Regions from separate parts of the Streptomyces sp. NPDC107546 genome, predicted to be linked through region 2. Evidence: riboswitches for the same ligand, from Rfam matches in the RefSeq annotation. Region 2 holds a riboswitch; each other region holds the start of a gene.
The links. A riboswitch is a leader RNA that binds a small molecule or an ion and turns the genes downstream of it on or off. The one in region 2 is predicted to bind cobalamin.

Region 1 (3,608 bases), on a different contig from region 2:
GATTCCGCAGCTGTTCGAGAACATGTTCCCGGACTGGTTCGCCGGTGTGGCCTTCGCGGCGATCGGCATCGGCGCGCTGGTGCCCGCGGCGATCATGTCGATCGCGGCCGCGAACCTCTTCACCCGCAACATCTACAAGGACTTCATCAAGCCGGACGCCACGGCAGCAGAGGAGACCAGGGTCTCCAAGATCGTCTCGCTGCTGGTGAAGGTGGGCGCCCTGGTCTTCGTCCTGACCATGGACAAGACGGTCGCCATCAACTTCCAGCTGCTCGGCGGCATCTGGATCCTGCAGACCTTCCCGGCCCTGGTCGGCGGTCTGTTCACCCGCTGGTTCCACCGCTGGGCGCTGCTGGCGGGCTGGGCGGTCGGCATGGTCTACGGCACGCTGGCGGCGTACGGTGTCGCGTCCCCGACCCAGCCGCACTTCGGCGGCTCCGCCAAGGAGATCCCCGGCATCGGGGAGATCGGCTACATCGGCCTGACGGCGTTCGTGCTGAACGTGGTGGTCACGGTGGTGCTGACGTTCGTCCTGAAGGCGCTGAAGGCTCCGGAGGGCATCGACGAGACCAGGCCGGAGGACTACACGGCGGACGCGGGCGACCCGGGGGTGCAGGTGGAGCTGCCGCCGGCCACGGCCGGCGCCTCGCACTGAGTCCCCGTCGTACGCGGGTCAGCGGGCCGACGGAGAAATCCGGCGGCCCGTTGTCGTACCCGTCCGGCACACTCGGCCCCATGGACCTCATCATCCGGCAGGCGACCCCCGACGAGTACGACAGGCTCGGCGAGATCACGGCGCAGGCCTACCTCCAGGACGGCCTCCTCGACTTCGGCGAGAGCGACGCCTACCTCGACGAACTGAAGGACGTGGCGGGGCGGGCCGCCGCGGCAGAGGTGCTGGTGGCCGTGGCGGACGGGCATGTGCTCGGCGGCGTCACCTTCGTACCGACCGGCGGCGGTCCCATGGCCGACATCGCGGGACCGAAGGAGGCCGAGATACGGATGCTCGCGGTCGCGCACGCCGCCCGCGGCCGCGGCGCTGGAGAGGCTCTCGTCCGGGCCTGCGTCGACCGCGCACGGGCCACTGACGGCTGCGTACGCCTCGTCCTGTCGACCCAGCGCACGATGCGCACCGCCCACCGCATCTATGAACGCCTGGGCTTCGTTCGCACACCCGAGCGGGACTGGAACCCCCTCCCCCATCTCGACGACATCACTCTCCTCACCTACGAGTTGACGCTCTGAGGCAGCAGCGACACAACATCTGGTGGTGACACCGCAGCCCAGCACAAGATGTATGCTCATGCTCGCTGTCGCCGCAGGGGAATCCGGTGCGAATCCGGAACTGTCCCGCAACGGTGTACTCGTACACGTATGCCCGCATGCCGTCGTACGAGCGTCAGTCCGAGGACCTGCCGACAGCGCGCCCGGCCGTCCGGTCCGGGTGCCCTGACGTCCGGGCCTCGTGGAATGGGCCGGTGGACGCGACGCCGCGTGCGCTCGTGAGCTGCCCTGCCCTCCGCCAGGCCCCGTGCCGAGCGAGGGAGAGCCCCACGTGACCATCGCGCCAGCCGATCCGGCTTCAGCCGCAGGCCTGGAAACCGACGGTCCCGGTGCCGCGCTGCTGCGGACCCTGACCGAGCTGACCGCCGACCTTCCCGACGCCGACCCCGGCCGGGTCGCCGCGGCCGCGTTGCGCGGCCGGTCCGCCCGCGCCGACGAGGCCGAGCTGCGCGAGCTGGCCACGGAGGCGGCCGCGGGCCTCATCTCCGAGGACCCCGCCTACTCGAAGCTGGCCGCCCGCCTGCTGACCATCGGCATTCGCGCCGAGGCCGCCTCCCAGGGCGTCACGTCGTTCACCGAGTCCATCGCCGTGGGCCACCGGGAAGGCCTCATCGCGGACCGCACCGCCGCGTTCGTGCGCCTGCACGCCGACCGTCTCGACGCCCTGGTGGACGAGCGGGCCGACGACCGCTTCGGCTACTTCGGCCTGCGTACCCTGCACAGCCGCTACCTGCTGCGGCACCCGATCACCCGCAAGGTCGTCGAGACGCCCCAGCACTTCATGCTCCGCGTCGCCTCCGGGCTCGCCGAGGACACTGCGCTCGATCCACAGACGGACAGCCGGTCGGTGGACGACGTCGCCGCGCTCTACGGGCTCATGAGCCGCCTCGACTACCTCCCGTCCTCCCCCACCCTCTTCAACTCCGGCACCCGGCACCCCCAGATGTCGTCCTGCTACCTCCTCGACTCCCCGAAGGACGAGCTGGACTCCCTCTACGAGCGCTACCACCAGGTCGCCCGCCTCTCCAAGCACGCCGGCGGCATCGGCATCGCCTTCTCCCGCATCCGCTCCCGCGGCTCCCTGATCCGCGGCACCAACGGGCACTCCAACGGCATCGTCCCGTTCCTGAAGACCCTCGACGCCTCGGTCGCCGCCGTGAACCAGGGCGGCCGGCGCAAGGGTGCCGCCGCCGTCTACCTGGAGACCTGGCACTCCGACATCGAGGAGTTCCTGGAGCTGCGGGACAACACCGGCGAGGACGCCCGCCGCACCCACAACCTCAACCTGGCGCACTGGATCCCGGACGAGTTCATGCGCCGCGTCGACGCCGACGAGCAGTGGTCGCTGTTCTCCCCCTCGGACGTGCCCGAGCTGGTCGACCTGTGGGGCGAGGAGTTCGACGCCGCCTACCGCAGGGCCGAGGCGGCAGGGCTGGCGAAGAAGACGATCCCCGCCCGGGACCTGTACGGCCGCATGATGCGCACCCTCGCGCAGACCGGCAACGGCTGGATGACGTTCAAGGACGCCGCCAACCGCACGGCCAACCAGACGGCCGAGCCGGGCCACGTGATCCACTCCTCCAACCTCTGCACGGAGATCCTGGAGGTCACGGACGACGGGGAGACGGCGGTCTGCAACCTCGGGTCGGTCAACCTGGGCGCGTTCGTGGCCGACGGCGACATGGACTGGGAGCGGCTGGACGCCACCGTCCGCACCGCCGTCACCTTCCTCGACCGCGTCGTCGACATCAACTTCTACCCCACCGAGCAGGCGGCCCGCTCCAACGCCAGGTGGCGTCCTGTCGGCCTCGGTGTGATGGGCCTGCAGGACGTCTTCTTCAAGCTGCGGCTGCCCTTCGACTCCCCCGAGGCCAAGGCCTTGTCCACGCGGATCGCCGAGCGCATCATGCTCGCCGCGTTCGAGACCTCCGCCGACCTCGCCGAACGCCACGGCCCGCTCCCGGCCTGGGAGAAGACCCGTACCGCCCGGGGCGTGCTGCACCCCGACCACTACGACGTCGAGCCGGCCTGGCCGGAGCGCTGGGCGATCCTGCGGGAACGCATCGCCGCTGTCGGGATGCGCAACTCGCTGCTGCTCGCCATCGCGCCCACCGCGACCATCGCGTCCATCGCGGGCGCCTACGAATGCATCGAGCCCCAGGTCTCCAACCTGTTCAAGCGCGAGACGCTTTCCGGCGAGTTCCTCCAGGTCAACTCGTACCTGGTGCAGGACCTCAAGGCGCTCGGCGTCTGGGACGCGCGCACCCGCGAGGCGCTGCGTGACGCGAACGGCTCGGTGCAGTCCTTCTCCTGGATCCCCGAGG
Region 2 (3,608 bases):
GTCAGTACCCCCCTGAATCACTGGCGGGGCTCTCCCGCCCTCACCCCTGACAGCACCGGATCGCTCGGTGGAAGGGATCTGGTGTGACGTGGACGCCGCCGGAACCCATGCTGAGCGCTCCCGTGCCCGGGCCCGAGCTGCGGCCGGGCTGGGCGGCGGAGCCGAAGTGGGATGGGTTCCGGGCTCTGGTCTCCGTCGACGCGGGCTGGGTGGTGCTGCGCTCCAGGCGCGGCACCGAGATGCTTCCGGCGTTTCCAGAGATTCGGGCCGGCGCCGCGCAGTTGCCGGATGAGACCGCGCTTGATGGCGAGCTGGTCGTATGGGACACCGCGGGACGGCTCGCCTTCGAGCAGCTGCAGAACCGGCTTCAGCGGCGCGGCGCCGCGGCGGCCCGGGCCGCGGGCGAGTGGCCGGCCCACTTTGTCGCGTTCGATCTGCTGCGGCTGTCCGGGACCGACACGACCGGATGGCCGTATCGGCGGCGCAGGGCCGCGCTGGAGTCCGTGTTCGCCGCGCGCCGGCTGTCGGCCCCGTGGGTGCTGTGCCCGTCGACCACCGACCCGGACACCGTGCGTGAGTGGCTGACGTGGGCGTCGGTCGGGATGGAGGGCGTGCTGTTCAAGCGGTTGGACAGCGTGTACGAGCCCGCGGTGCGCGGTTGGCGGAAGTACAAGGTGCGCGAGACCACCGAAGCGATCGTCAGCGCAGTCACCGGCACACTCGCCTCTCCGCGCACTCTGCTGCTCGGCAGGTTCGACGACCGCGGCCGCCTTCAGTACGTCGGCCGCACCACCACTCTCGCCCGGACGGCGAGCAGCACGGTCGCCGGGCTACTCGCCCCGGCGCGGCGCGGTCATCCGTGGACGGGCTGGTCGTTCTCCGCCGGGTGGGGCAGTCGGGAGACGCTGGACGTCACGCTGATGGAACCGGAGTTGGTGGTGGAAGTCGGCGTCGACGTCGCCCGCGACGCCTCCGGCCGGTGGCGCCACCCCGCACACCTGCACCGTGCCCGCCCCGACCTCTCTCCCGCCGACGTCCCCCGCCTGGCGTCGCGGCCACGCTGACGGCGGCACGGGCGCGGCGGCCGTGCCGACGCGCAACCGGCTGAGCGCGCGCCCTGTTCCCCAGCCGCGGCTGTGCCGCCTATCCCGCCCGTTTCTTTCCCTCACTCCAAGCAAGTGCTGTCCCACCCGGCCCGCGTCGGTGGCCCGGGCCACCGGCAGTACCGGGTCGGAACGCTGATAGCGGCGGCCGGGCTGGTCGTCTGGATCATCTACCTGGTCGCCGACCGGGCGGCCCTGGCGTGGACGTCCTGCATCCTCGTCGCCGTCGCCCTCCTCGGCCTCACCATGCTTGCCCGCTGGCTGCCCCTCTACCCCACCGCCGCCACGGGGGATGAGACGACGCCCGCGGAACGGCGCCTGCCGGTCCCGGTGGTCGCCGCCCACGGTGTTCTTGGCGCAGCCACTCTGCTGCTGGTGCTACTGGCGGCGCTGGGAGTGGGCGGCAGCTGACACGGCCGCGTATGCCGCGCCGGTCTCTGTCAGTCGTCGTCGGCTCGCCCGAGCGGTCGGCCAAGTGTCAGGTTCCAGCGCCCGGCGCGGCCACTGAACGCGGCTGCAGTCAGCGGCGGTACATCAATCCGCCAAAAGGACGGCTCCGGGGCCCACAGCACCCGGACGGTCACGGCCCGTACGACATCCGGTTCGACAACGGCGACTGTCCGGCCGGAGAACTGCGCGGCCTCGTCCAGCCAGGCCGCGACCCGCTCACACAACTCGTGCACCGACTCCCCGCCGTGCGGGACGGCTGCCGGGTCGGACAGCCACACGGCCACCGCGTCCGGCTCGGCGGCGCCCACCTCGTCGAGCGTCCGGCCACGCCATCGACCCATGTCTAGGCCGGCCAGTACGGGTTCGTCGTCGGCGTCGAGGCCGAGCGCGGTGGCCGTCTGTCGGCAGCGGACGGTGGGGGAGGCAAGCGCTCGCCCGGCTCGAGAAAGGGCGCCTGCCGCCGAGCGGGCGTGCGCCGCCCCGATCGCGTCAAGTGAGCACCCGTCGTCGAAGCGAGCCGCGCGCAGGGACGCGTTCATAGCTGGTGAGATCAACATCACTCGGCTCGTCACGTGCTCACTCTCGCGGTCGACAGCCCTGCTGTCACAGGGCGTTCACAGAAAACGGCGGCCTGACGCGCCCCCGTCAGCGCCCGTGCGCCCTTGGCCGCACCTCCGCTTCGCGGTACCTTCTCGGCGATATCGACGACGGATCGCGGAAGCCGGTGGGATTCCGGCACGGTCGCGCCACTGTAAGCCCCCACGACACATCTTTCGTTGTGTGGTGGACAAGTCAGACCCGCGCCGTCGTCCTGTGCACCACCGAGACGGGACGCGAGTTCCCCAGGAGGTTCTGCCATGGCGCAGTCCGTCGCTCAGCCGACCACCACCCCCACCGCTGCACCGGCCAAGCTGCCGATCGGCGCGATCGTCCCCTGGGCGGTCTTCTTCGGCGTCCTGATGCTGGTTCTGCTCTACTTCGTCGGCGCCGAGCAGGGCGCCACCTCCGTGATGTCCGGCGAGGATGTGCACGAGTGGGTGCACGACGCCCGCCACCTGCTCGGCTTCCCCTGCCACTGACGGCGGCGAGGAACCCGCCCCATGAACTCGGCAACCGTCCGAAATCTGCTGGTGCGTGGCATGCTCGCGGGACTCGCCGCGGGCCTGCTCGCCCTCGTCGTCGCCTACTTCCTCGGTGAGCCGCGCGTCGACTCGGCCATCGCCTATGAGGAGGCGCACTCTCACGAGCACGGCATGGAGGTCGTCAGCCGCACGATGCAGTCCACCGGTGGCCTGGCCACCGGAGTCCTCGTCTACGGCGTCGCGTTCGGCGGTATCGCCGCCCTCGCGTACTGCTTCGCGCTCGGCCGGATCGGCCGCTTCGGGCCGCGCGCGAGCGCGCTGCTCCTCGCGGCGGCCGGACTGATCGCCGTGTATGTCGTGCCGTTCCTGAAGTACCCCGCCAACCCGCCGTCCGTGGGCGACCCCGACACCATCGGCAAGCGCACCACTCTGTACTTCCTGATGATGCTGCTCAGTGTGCTGCTGGCGATCGCCACGGTGATCCTCGGCAAGCGGCTGGGACCGCGCCTGGGCAACTGGAACGCGACGGTGGCCGCAGGGGCGTTCTTCATCCTGGCCATCGGGCTGGCGTACGTGTTCCTGCCGGCTGTCAACGAGGTGCCGAAGGACTTCTCGGCCACCCTGCTCTGGCAGTTCCGCCTTTCGGCCCTGGCCATCCAATTGACCCTGTGGACTGCCTTCGGGCTCGTCTTCGGGCTGCTCGCCGAGCGGGTGCTGGCCCCGAAGGCCGCGGAACAGGCGACCGTGCAGGGGGCGAGGGCGGGGGCGGCTCCGGTTCCCCGCTGACGATGCTCCTCGGCAGGCTCAGCCCGTTCGCCACGGGTCAAGAAGGCAGGCTGAGAAGGTGCCCAAGGCCCCGACCCTCACGCGGGTCGGGGCCTTCGGCCGCCCATCGGTTCGCTGGGCTCAGCGCAGGCGCAGGGCCTCGCGGATCGTGGTGAACAGGTCGGTCTGGTTGGTGACGCCGAGGACG
Region 3 (3,608 bases), on a different contig from region 2:
CGGAAACGTCGTCCGCTGGATCGAGGAGGCCCAGAAGGGGCAGGACGAGCCGGAGAACCCGGCGCCGGTGCTCCAGCTGACCGCCAAGGGCACGGCGAAGGGCGGCGGTTCCACCGCGGCACCCGCGGGTGCCGCGGAGAAGCCGAGTGCCACCACGACCAAGGCCGCGGCCACCAGTGACTCCACCGCCCGCGGGCTCGGCATCGCCGGTCTGGTCGTCGGTGTCCTGGGCCTTGCCGCCGCGGGCTTCGCGATCGCCCGCGGCCGCAGCGGCGGGTCCTCAGGCACCTCTCACACGCCCTCGTCCGAGTGACCGGATCCCGTCCCGCCGGCGTCACCTGCCGTCGGCGGGACGGGGAGCCCAGCGCTCCTCGACCTTCGCCAGCCGCCAGTACGTGAGGGCCGCCGCCCACACCGCCACGAACACCCCGACGATGACGAAGCCCACGTTGTCGAGATCCAGCCCGGCGATCCAGCCCGTCACCGCGTCCCGCAGGTCCAGCTTGTCGTGCAGCACTCCGACCAGCTCGATCGTGCCGATCAGGAAGGCCACCGCGATCGACAGCCCGGTGATGGTGAGGTTGTAGAACACCTTGCGCACCGGGTTGGAGAAGGCCCACTGGTAGGCGAAGTTCATGAACGTGCCGTCGAGGGTGTCGAAGAGGCTCATCCCGGCCGCGAACAGCAGCGGCAGGCACAGGATCGCGTACCAGGGCAGCCCGGCCGCCGCCCCGCTGCCCGCCATCACCATCAGCGTGACCTCGGTCGCGGTGTCGAAGCCCAGGCCGAACAGGAAGCCGAGCGGGAACATCTGCCCGGGGCGGCTGACGGACCTGGTGAGGCGGCCGAGGATCCGGTTCATGAACCCCCTGGAATTCAGGTGGGCTTCCAGCTCCCGCTCGTCGTACGTCCCCGCCCGCATCGCCCGGAACACCCGCAGGATGCCCATCAGCGCCACCAGGTTGAGGGCCGCGATGAGATAGAGGAACGAGCCGGAGATCGTCGTGCCCAGCACGCCGAGCACCTGGTGCGTACGGGAGTTCTCGTTCATCAGCCGCCCGGCGAGCTGGGTGCCCCCGGCGATCAGCGCGGCGAGCACCACCACCACGCTGGAGTGCCCGAGCGCGAACCAGAACCCGACCGACACCGGGCGCTTGCCGTCCGCCATCAGCTTGCGGGTGGTGTTGTCGATGGCCGCGATGTGGTCGGCGTCGAAGGCGTGCCGCATGCCCAGTGTGTACGCGGTGACGCCGAGCCCGATTCCGAACGCCTTGGAGCCCATCTCGTAGTGCTCGGGCACCACCAGCAGGAACAGTACGCCGAACGCGGCCACGTGCAGGGCGGCGATCACCGCCAGCAGCCCGGCGGTCCGCAGGGTGTCCTCGCGCCGCCAACGGAAGGAGGCGGCCTCGGGCAGGGCAGGGTCGGGCAGGGTCATACGGTCACGCTCCAGCACCTCGTGGATCACTTCGTGAGATGCCGTGGCCGGTCTCCTGGCTGACGGATCAACGCGCCCGCCCCTGCCTTCCCGGTCGACGTGCGACCAGTGGCGCCGCCCGCTGGAGGCGGGCGGCACGGGACGGGAACTCCCCGATCACAGTGGCGAGGGCCGCTCCGGCCTGAGTCCCTGGGGACTTTCACCGGTCTTCCCGAACACCACGGCCCGGCCACCTTAGGGCCGGGGCGGCGACGCCTGCAAGACTGCACAGTTGCGCAGGTATCCCCAGGTATCGAAGATCACACAGGGGCGCCTGGGAGAATGCGCGCATGCATCTCGTCCCCGCCGACCGCGCCGGCAGGCGCACCATCGACGGCCACCGGGTCTGCGAGGCCATCGAGGCCATCGGCGCCCCCGAGGCCGTACGCACCTGGGCCGACCGCTTCTCGCTGCTGGCCGACCCCGGTCGGCTCGCCCTGCTGCTGGCCCTGCACCGGGCCGGGCCGCTCGCCGTCTCCGACCTGGCGGTGGCGACGGGCATGAACGACCCGGCCGTCTCGCAGGCGCTGCGGCTGCTGCGGACGGCCGAGGTGGTGGCGGGTGAGAAGGAGGGGCGGATCGTCCGCTACCGCGTGATCGACCCCTTGGTGAACGAACTGCTCAGGCAAGTGACCTGATCAGGCATCACTTCTTATGCGAGGCCGGGACCTTCTGCGCTGCCAGGTGGATGTCCTGACTCGACAGCGTCATCGGCGACGCCGTGAAGGCCCGCAGCCGGATGCGGGTTCCCTTCTTGGGTATGGCGAAGCCCTTGCCCGGTGCCTGGATCCGGTACGTCGCCGAGGCGTGGGCGCCGACGGACGACGGGCCCTGGAGCACCTTCCAATAGCGGCTCATGCCCTGGCCGGTGGTCACCGCGAAGTGGGGCTCGACGGCGGAGTCGCCGGTGTTGTTCACCCGGACGGTGAGCGTCTTGACGGTCTGAGGGGTGGTCCGGGTCGAGCCGACGGCCTGCATCCGCAACGGCGGCTTACCGGTCGCCGCCACCGCCGCGGCCGCCAGGGCCGGCGCCACCAGGGCCCCGGCCAACACCGCGCGGGCCGTCCGCCGACCGTGCAGCAGCCGGGGCTGCCAGGCGGTGGCGAACGCGGAGGGCGGCACGGTGACCGCGGCCGCCAGCCACAGCGGCGTCATCATCAGGTAGTAGCCGTCCTGCGAACGGGTCGCCAGGAAGAACGCGCACCAGGGAAGCACGGTCGCCGCCGGACCCAACCGGCGCACGAACAGTACGAACAGAGCCAGCAGACCCGCCGCCAGCAGCATGCTGGCGTGCGAGTACCACGACAGGCGGTCGCTGCCGTCGGTGTAGTACAGGGAGATGCCGACCAGGCCCTGGCCGTGGATGATCGCGCCCTGGGTGAGCGGCAGCGCGATGCCCTCGATCCACGTGCGCGGCTCGGTCACGATGAAGTAGGCGTTGATCAGCAGCCACGTTCCGGCGGCGATGCCCACGATCCGCCCCACGGCGCGGGCCGCCTCGCGCGCCCCCAGTTCGCCGCGACGCAACGCGTAGACACCGGCGAGCAGGAACGGCGTCAGGAACCACGGCAGTTGCTGGCTGGCGCAGGCCGCGCCCAGGCAGGCCGCCCGCGCCCAGTCGGCCGGGCCGCCCGTGCCCATCCGCGTCCAGCGCACCACCACCGGGATCAGGAACGCCAGCGCGACGATCGCCGGGTAGCCGAGCCGGGCGTACATCGGGATCATGCCGAAGCCCAGGCAGACCATGGTGGCCGCCGAGCGCCACGGCGTCGGCAGCATCTTCCACATGACGATCGTGCCGAGCGCGATCGCGGTGGTGGGGACCAGGACCTCGGGCAGCGCGCCGTGGCCCATCCACAGCAGCGGCGCGGTGAGGATCGCGGTCAGCGGCGGATAGCCGTAGGTGAAGTCGTAGCCGCCGTCCACCGTCTGGGTGTAGGCGACGGTGCTGTGGTGCCCGAACAGCCAGGGCCAGGCCTGCCCGTACACCGGGTCGCCGTGCAGTAGTTCGCGGGCGGCCTGGATGGTGAGGATCGACTCGTCGCTGTAGTCGTGCAGCGCGCCGGCCGCGCAGTAGACGAGCGTGATCGCCGTCACCAGGACCACGAGATCCAGGCGCGCCAGCGAGCGG
Region 4 (3,608 bases), on a different contig from region 2:
CACCCTGAGCCCGTCCTCCTCGTCGATCCCGAGCCCGTGCCGGAACGGCAGGACGCCGTAGGTGCGCCGCCCGGTGAGGTCCCGCAGCATGTCGAGGCCCGGTTCCAGCAGGCTGACGTCCCCGCGGAACTTGTTGACCAGGAATCCGGCGACGAGTTCCTGGTCCTCGGGGGAGAGCAGCGCCACCGTCCCGAAGAAGGACGCGAAGACGCCGCCGCGGTCGATGTCACCGACGACGAGGACGGGCAGCCGGGCGTTGCGGGCGATGCCCATGTTCACGATGTCGGTGCGCCGCAGGTTGATCTCCGCCGGACTGCCGGCCCCCTCACAGATCACCGCGTCATACGTGCCCCGCAGCTCGGCCAGGCAGTCCAGCACGGTGCCGAGGAGCCGCTGCTGCCGCCCCCCGTGGTACCCGCGCGCGCTCAGTTCACCGACCGGCTTGCCCAGCAGCACGACCTGGCTGCTCTGCTCGCCACCCGGCTTGAGCAGCACGGGGTTCATCAGCGCGGTCGGCTCGACGCGGCACGCCTGGGCCTGCATGGCCTGCGCCCGTCCGATCTCTGCGCCCTCTCGGGTGACGAAGGAGTTCAGAGACATGTTCTGCGCCTTGAACGGCGCGACCTTGACCCCCCGCCGTACGAGCCAGCGGCAGATCCCGGCGGTGACGACGCTCTTGCCGGCGTCGGAGGTGGTACCGGCGACGAGGAGTCCGCCGCTCATGACGTCCGTCCCTTCGCGAGAAGCCTTCGGGCCACCAGGCGCCCGGCGACCGTGATGCCGAGCGCGAGCCCGCCCACGCGCCGGGAGAGCCGTACGGCCCGCTCGATGTCGTCCGTACGGACGGCGCGCCCCGCCGTGTTGAGCACGGGCCGGTGCTCCACGCGCCCCCCGTACGACAGCGTCCCGCCCAGCCGCACGCCCAGGGCCCCCGCGAACGACGCCTCCACGGGCCCGGCGTTGGGGCTCGGGTGCTTCGCGGCATCGGCACGCCAGGCCCGCACCGCGCCCCGCGGGTCGGGCCCCGCCGCTGCCGCGAGAACGGCCGTGAGTCGTGCCCCCGGCCATCCCGCGATGTCGTCGAGGCGTGCCGAGGCCCATCCGTAGCGCCGGTAACGGGGCGACTTGTGCCCGACCATGGCGTCGAGCGTGTTGACGGCGCGGAAACCCACGAGACCGGGCACCCCGGCGACCGCTCCCCAGGTGAGCGCGCCCACCACGGCGTCGGAGGTGTTCTCGGCGACGGACTCGACGACCGCCCGGGCGATCCCGTCCGCGTCCAGCGCCTGCGGATCGCGCCCGCACAGATGCGGCAGCCGGGCGCGCGCGGCATCGACGTCCCCCGCCTCCAGGGCGCGCCCGATGGCGCGTGCCTCCCGGGCGAGCGACGTGCCCCCGACCACGGCCCAGGTGGCGGCGGCGGTCAGGGCCGTGGCGGCGGTACGGGAGGGACGTACGGCGGACGCGGCGAGCGCCGCCACTGTCACGGCGCCCCCGGCGCAGACGGCGGTGTGCAGCGCGCCCCACCCGCGGTGGTCCCGCCACAACACCCGTTCCACGGCCGCCGCGGCCCGCCCGAACGCGGCGACCGGATGCCCGCGGCGTGGATCGCCCAGCAGGTGGTCACCGAGGAGACCGGCGGCGGCGCCGTACGCGAAGACGCGATCGGCACCCATCGGCTCAGCCGACCGTGCGGTCGGACAGAACCCGGTGACAGAACCTCAATCGGCAGCCGCGCATGGCGATATGTCCTCACTCAGGGTGTCCACGCCCTGGTTCGACGAGACCGGCGGCGAGAGTTCCTGGCTCCCGGGGAGTTCTTCCCCGGTGACAGTGGCGGGACCGCGCCGGACTCGCACCGGCTTCCTCTCCTGCCGCCGTACTGGCTCCGGCAGTCCACCACGCGCCCAGAACAGCCGTCAACTTGCTCTTGACCTGCGACGCTGCGGTGTGCCGAGTCCCACACCACTGAAATCGCGTCAGTTGCCCGAATCACGCCTTTCGTTGTGAAGTGGCGGTCGAAGTGGGCGGTCCAGGGGCGCGCGTTCCGGCGCGTGACTCGAAACGGCGCACCGGTCCGGTGCTCGTCTTTCGCCGTACGGCGGGGTGTGCTTTGCTGGCCGAACTCGAGAAACCCGGCAGTGGACGGCGTCCGAGCGAACCGTCCAGAGGACGGGAGGGACCCACATGGGGGACAGGGCCAAGGAATTCTCGGCAGGCGCGGGAGGTCCCCACGCGCCGCATCTCTCGCTGGCGGCGGCGGCTCCGCTGGCACTCTTCTCCCTGACGACGGGGATGTTCGCGGTCGGCATCGGTGCCCTGGCGGCGCTGCTGGTGCCCGGAACCCCGGCGCGGGCCCTCGTGTGGCTGGTGGTCACCCTCGTGGCCGCCGCCTGCGCGGGGCTGTGGTGGGGCCTCACTCCGGTCACGGAGCGTCTCCGTGTCCTGGGCCGGGCGACGGCGGCTGTCCGGCAACGCGACTCGCGAACCCCTTGACCCCTTTACTCCGGGAACGTGGGAAACCCCCGCAGCGACATCGCTGCGGGGGTGACTCGCAGCGACAGCGCTGCGGGGTGATTCCGAAGTGCTCCGGCCGTCAGGCGACGATCAGATGGATCCCGTACGCGACCGCCGCCGCGCACGCAGCGAAACAGGCGTAGGCGCCGGTGGCCGCCAGGGCGGCCGTGCCGCCCCGGGCCGCGTCCTTCTTGGTGAGGCCCACGACGCCCAGGGTGAACAGGGCCACCAGGGCCACGGTGACTCCGAGGCTGACGCCGAAGACGGAGCCGAGGGCTGCCCAGTCGATCTTCATGAGTGGTGATTCCTTAAACCGTGGCGGCGGGGGCCGGCTCAGCGGAGGGGCCGGCGTCCGGAGCCGGGATCGTGGCCTGCAGGTCGGTGGTGGCGTCCGTGTCCGCCGGGGCGGTGCCGGGCGCCGCGCTGTCGGCCGCGGCGGCGTCGGCCGCGGCGACGGGGCCCGCCGGGGGCGGGATGACCGCCGCGATCGCCGCGGTGACGACGCCCGCGGGCTCCGTCTCGACGTCGTTGACGTTGTCCACCGTGACCGGCTTGCGGCGCGAGAGCGTCCAGATGACACCGGCGCCGGCGACCAGCAGCACGCCGGTGGCGACCGTGCCCCAGGTGCCCTGCTTGGTGAGGAGTTCGGCGCCCGCGCCGACCAGGCCGGCCGCCGGGAGCGTCAGCACCCACGCGGTCAGCATCCGGGTCGCGGTGGACCAGCGGACCACGCCGCCCTTGCGGCCGAGGCCCGCGCCCATGACGGCGCCGGAGCAGACCTGGGTGGTGGAGAGCGAGAAGCCGAGGTGCGAGGAGGCGAGGATCGCGGTCGCCGCGCTGGTCTGGGCGGCGAAGCCCTGCTGCGGCGCCAGGTCCGTCAGGCCCTTGCCGAGGGTGCGGATGATGCGCCAGCCGCCCAGGTAGGTGCCGAGCGCGATGGCCAGGCCGGCCGAGACGATGACCCAGGTGGGAGGGTTCGAGCCGGGGGCGAGGACACCGCCGGTGACCAGGGCCAGCGTGATGATGCCCATCGTCTTCTGCGCGTCGTTCGTGCCGTGGGCCAGGGAGACCAGCCCGGCCGAGGCGATCGA

Region 1: another riboswitch for cobalamin. It lies ahead of ACZ7L1_RS30380 (ribonucleoside-diphosphate reductase subunit alpha); the one in region 2 lies ahead of ACZ7L1_RS31565 (CbtB domain-containing protein).
Region 3: another riboswitch for cobalamin. It lies ahead of nicT (Nickel transporter NicT); the one in region 2 lies ahead of ACZ7L1_RS31565 (CbtB domain-containing protein).
Region 4: another riboswitch for cobalamin. It lies ahead of ACZ7L1_RS04665 (cobalamin biosynthesis protein); the one in region 2 lies ahead of ACZ7L1_RS31565 (CbtB domain-containing protein).

The regions. Positions count from the first base shown of each region.
Region 1 is NZ_JBVKBA010000028.1:1,482-5,089, reverse strand. Features, by position in the region: gene mctP (monocarboxylate uptake permease MctP) at 1-655, shown strand, start outside; gene ACZ7L1_RS30385 (GNAT family N-acetyltransferase) at 736-1,245, shown strand; cobalamin riboswitch at 1,298-1,434, shown strand; gene ACZ7L1_RS30380 (ribonucleoside-diphosphate reductase subunit alpha) at 1,556-3,608, shown strand, end outside.
Region 2 is NZ_JBVKBA010000031.1:15,024-18,631, forward strand. Features, by position in the region: gene ACZ7L1_RS31550 (ATP-dependent DNA ligase) at 84-1,064, shown strand; gene ACZ7L1_RS31555 (hypothetical protein) at 1,179-1,514, shown strand; gene ACZ7L1_RS31560 (histidine phosphatase family protein) at 1,544-2,125, opposite strand; cobalamin riboswitch at 2,219-2,375, shown strand; gene ACZ7L1_RS31565 (CbtB domain-containing protein) at 2,411-2,632, shown strand; gene ACZ7L1_RS31570 (CbtA family protein) at 2,654-3,421, shown strand; gene ACZ7L1_RS31575 (alkaline phosphatase) at 3,542-3,608, opposite strand, start outside.
Region 3 is NZ_JBVKBA010000001.1:153,869-157,476, forward strand. Features, by position in the region: gene ACZ7L1_RS00680 (YcnI family copper-binding membrane protein) at 1-313, shown strand, start outside; gene nicT (Nickel transporter NicT) at 335-1,438, opposite strand; cobalamin riboswitch at 1,467-1,676, opposite strand; gene ACZ7L1_RS00690 (ArsR/SmtB family transcription factor) at 1,768-2,115, shown strand; gene ACZ7L1_RS00695 (hypothetical protein) at 2,123-3,608, opposite strand, start outside.
Region 4 is NZ_JBVKBA010000002.1:464,412-468,019, forward strand. Features, by position in the region: gene ACZ7L1_RS04660 (cobyric acid synthase) at 1-723, opposite strand, end outside; gene ACZ7L1_RS04665 (cobalamin biosynthesis protein) at 720-1,676, opposite strand; cobalamin riboswitch at 1,777-1,917, opposite strand; gene ACZ7L1_RS04670 (DUF397 domain-containing protein) at 2,024-2,287, shown strand; gene ACZ7L1_RS04675 (hypothetical protein) at 2,188-2,496, shown strand; gene ACZ7L1_RS04680 (hypothetical protein) at 2,597-2,812, opposite strand; gene ACZ7L1_RS04685 (inorganic phosphate transporter) at 2,826-3,608, opposite strand, start outside.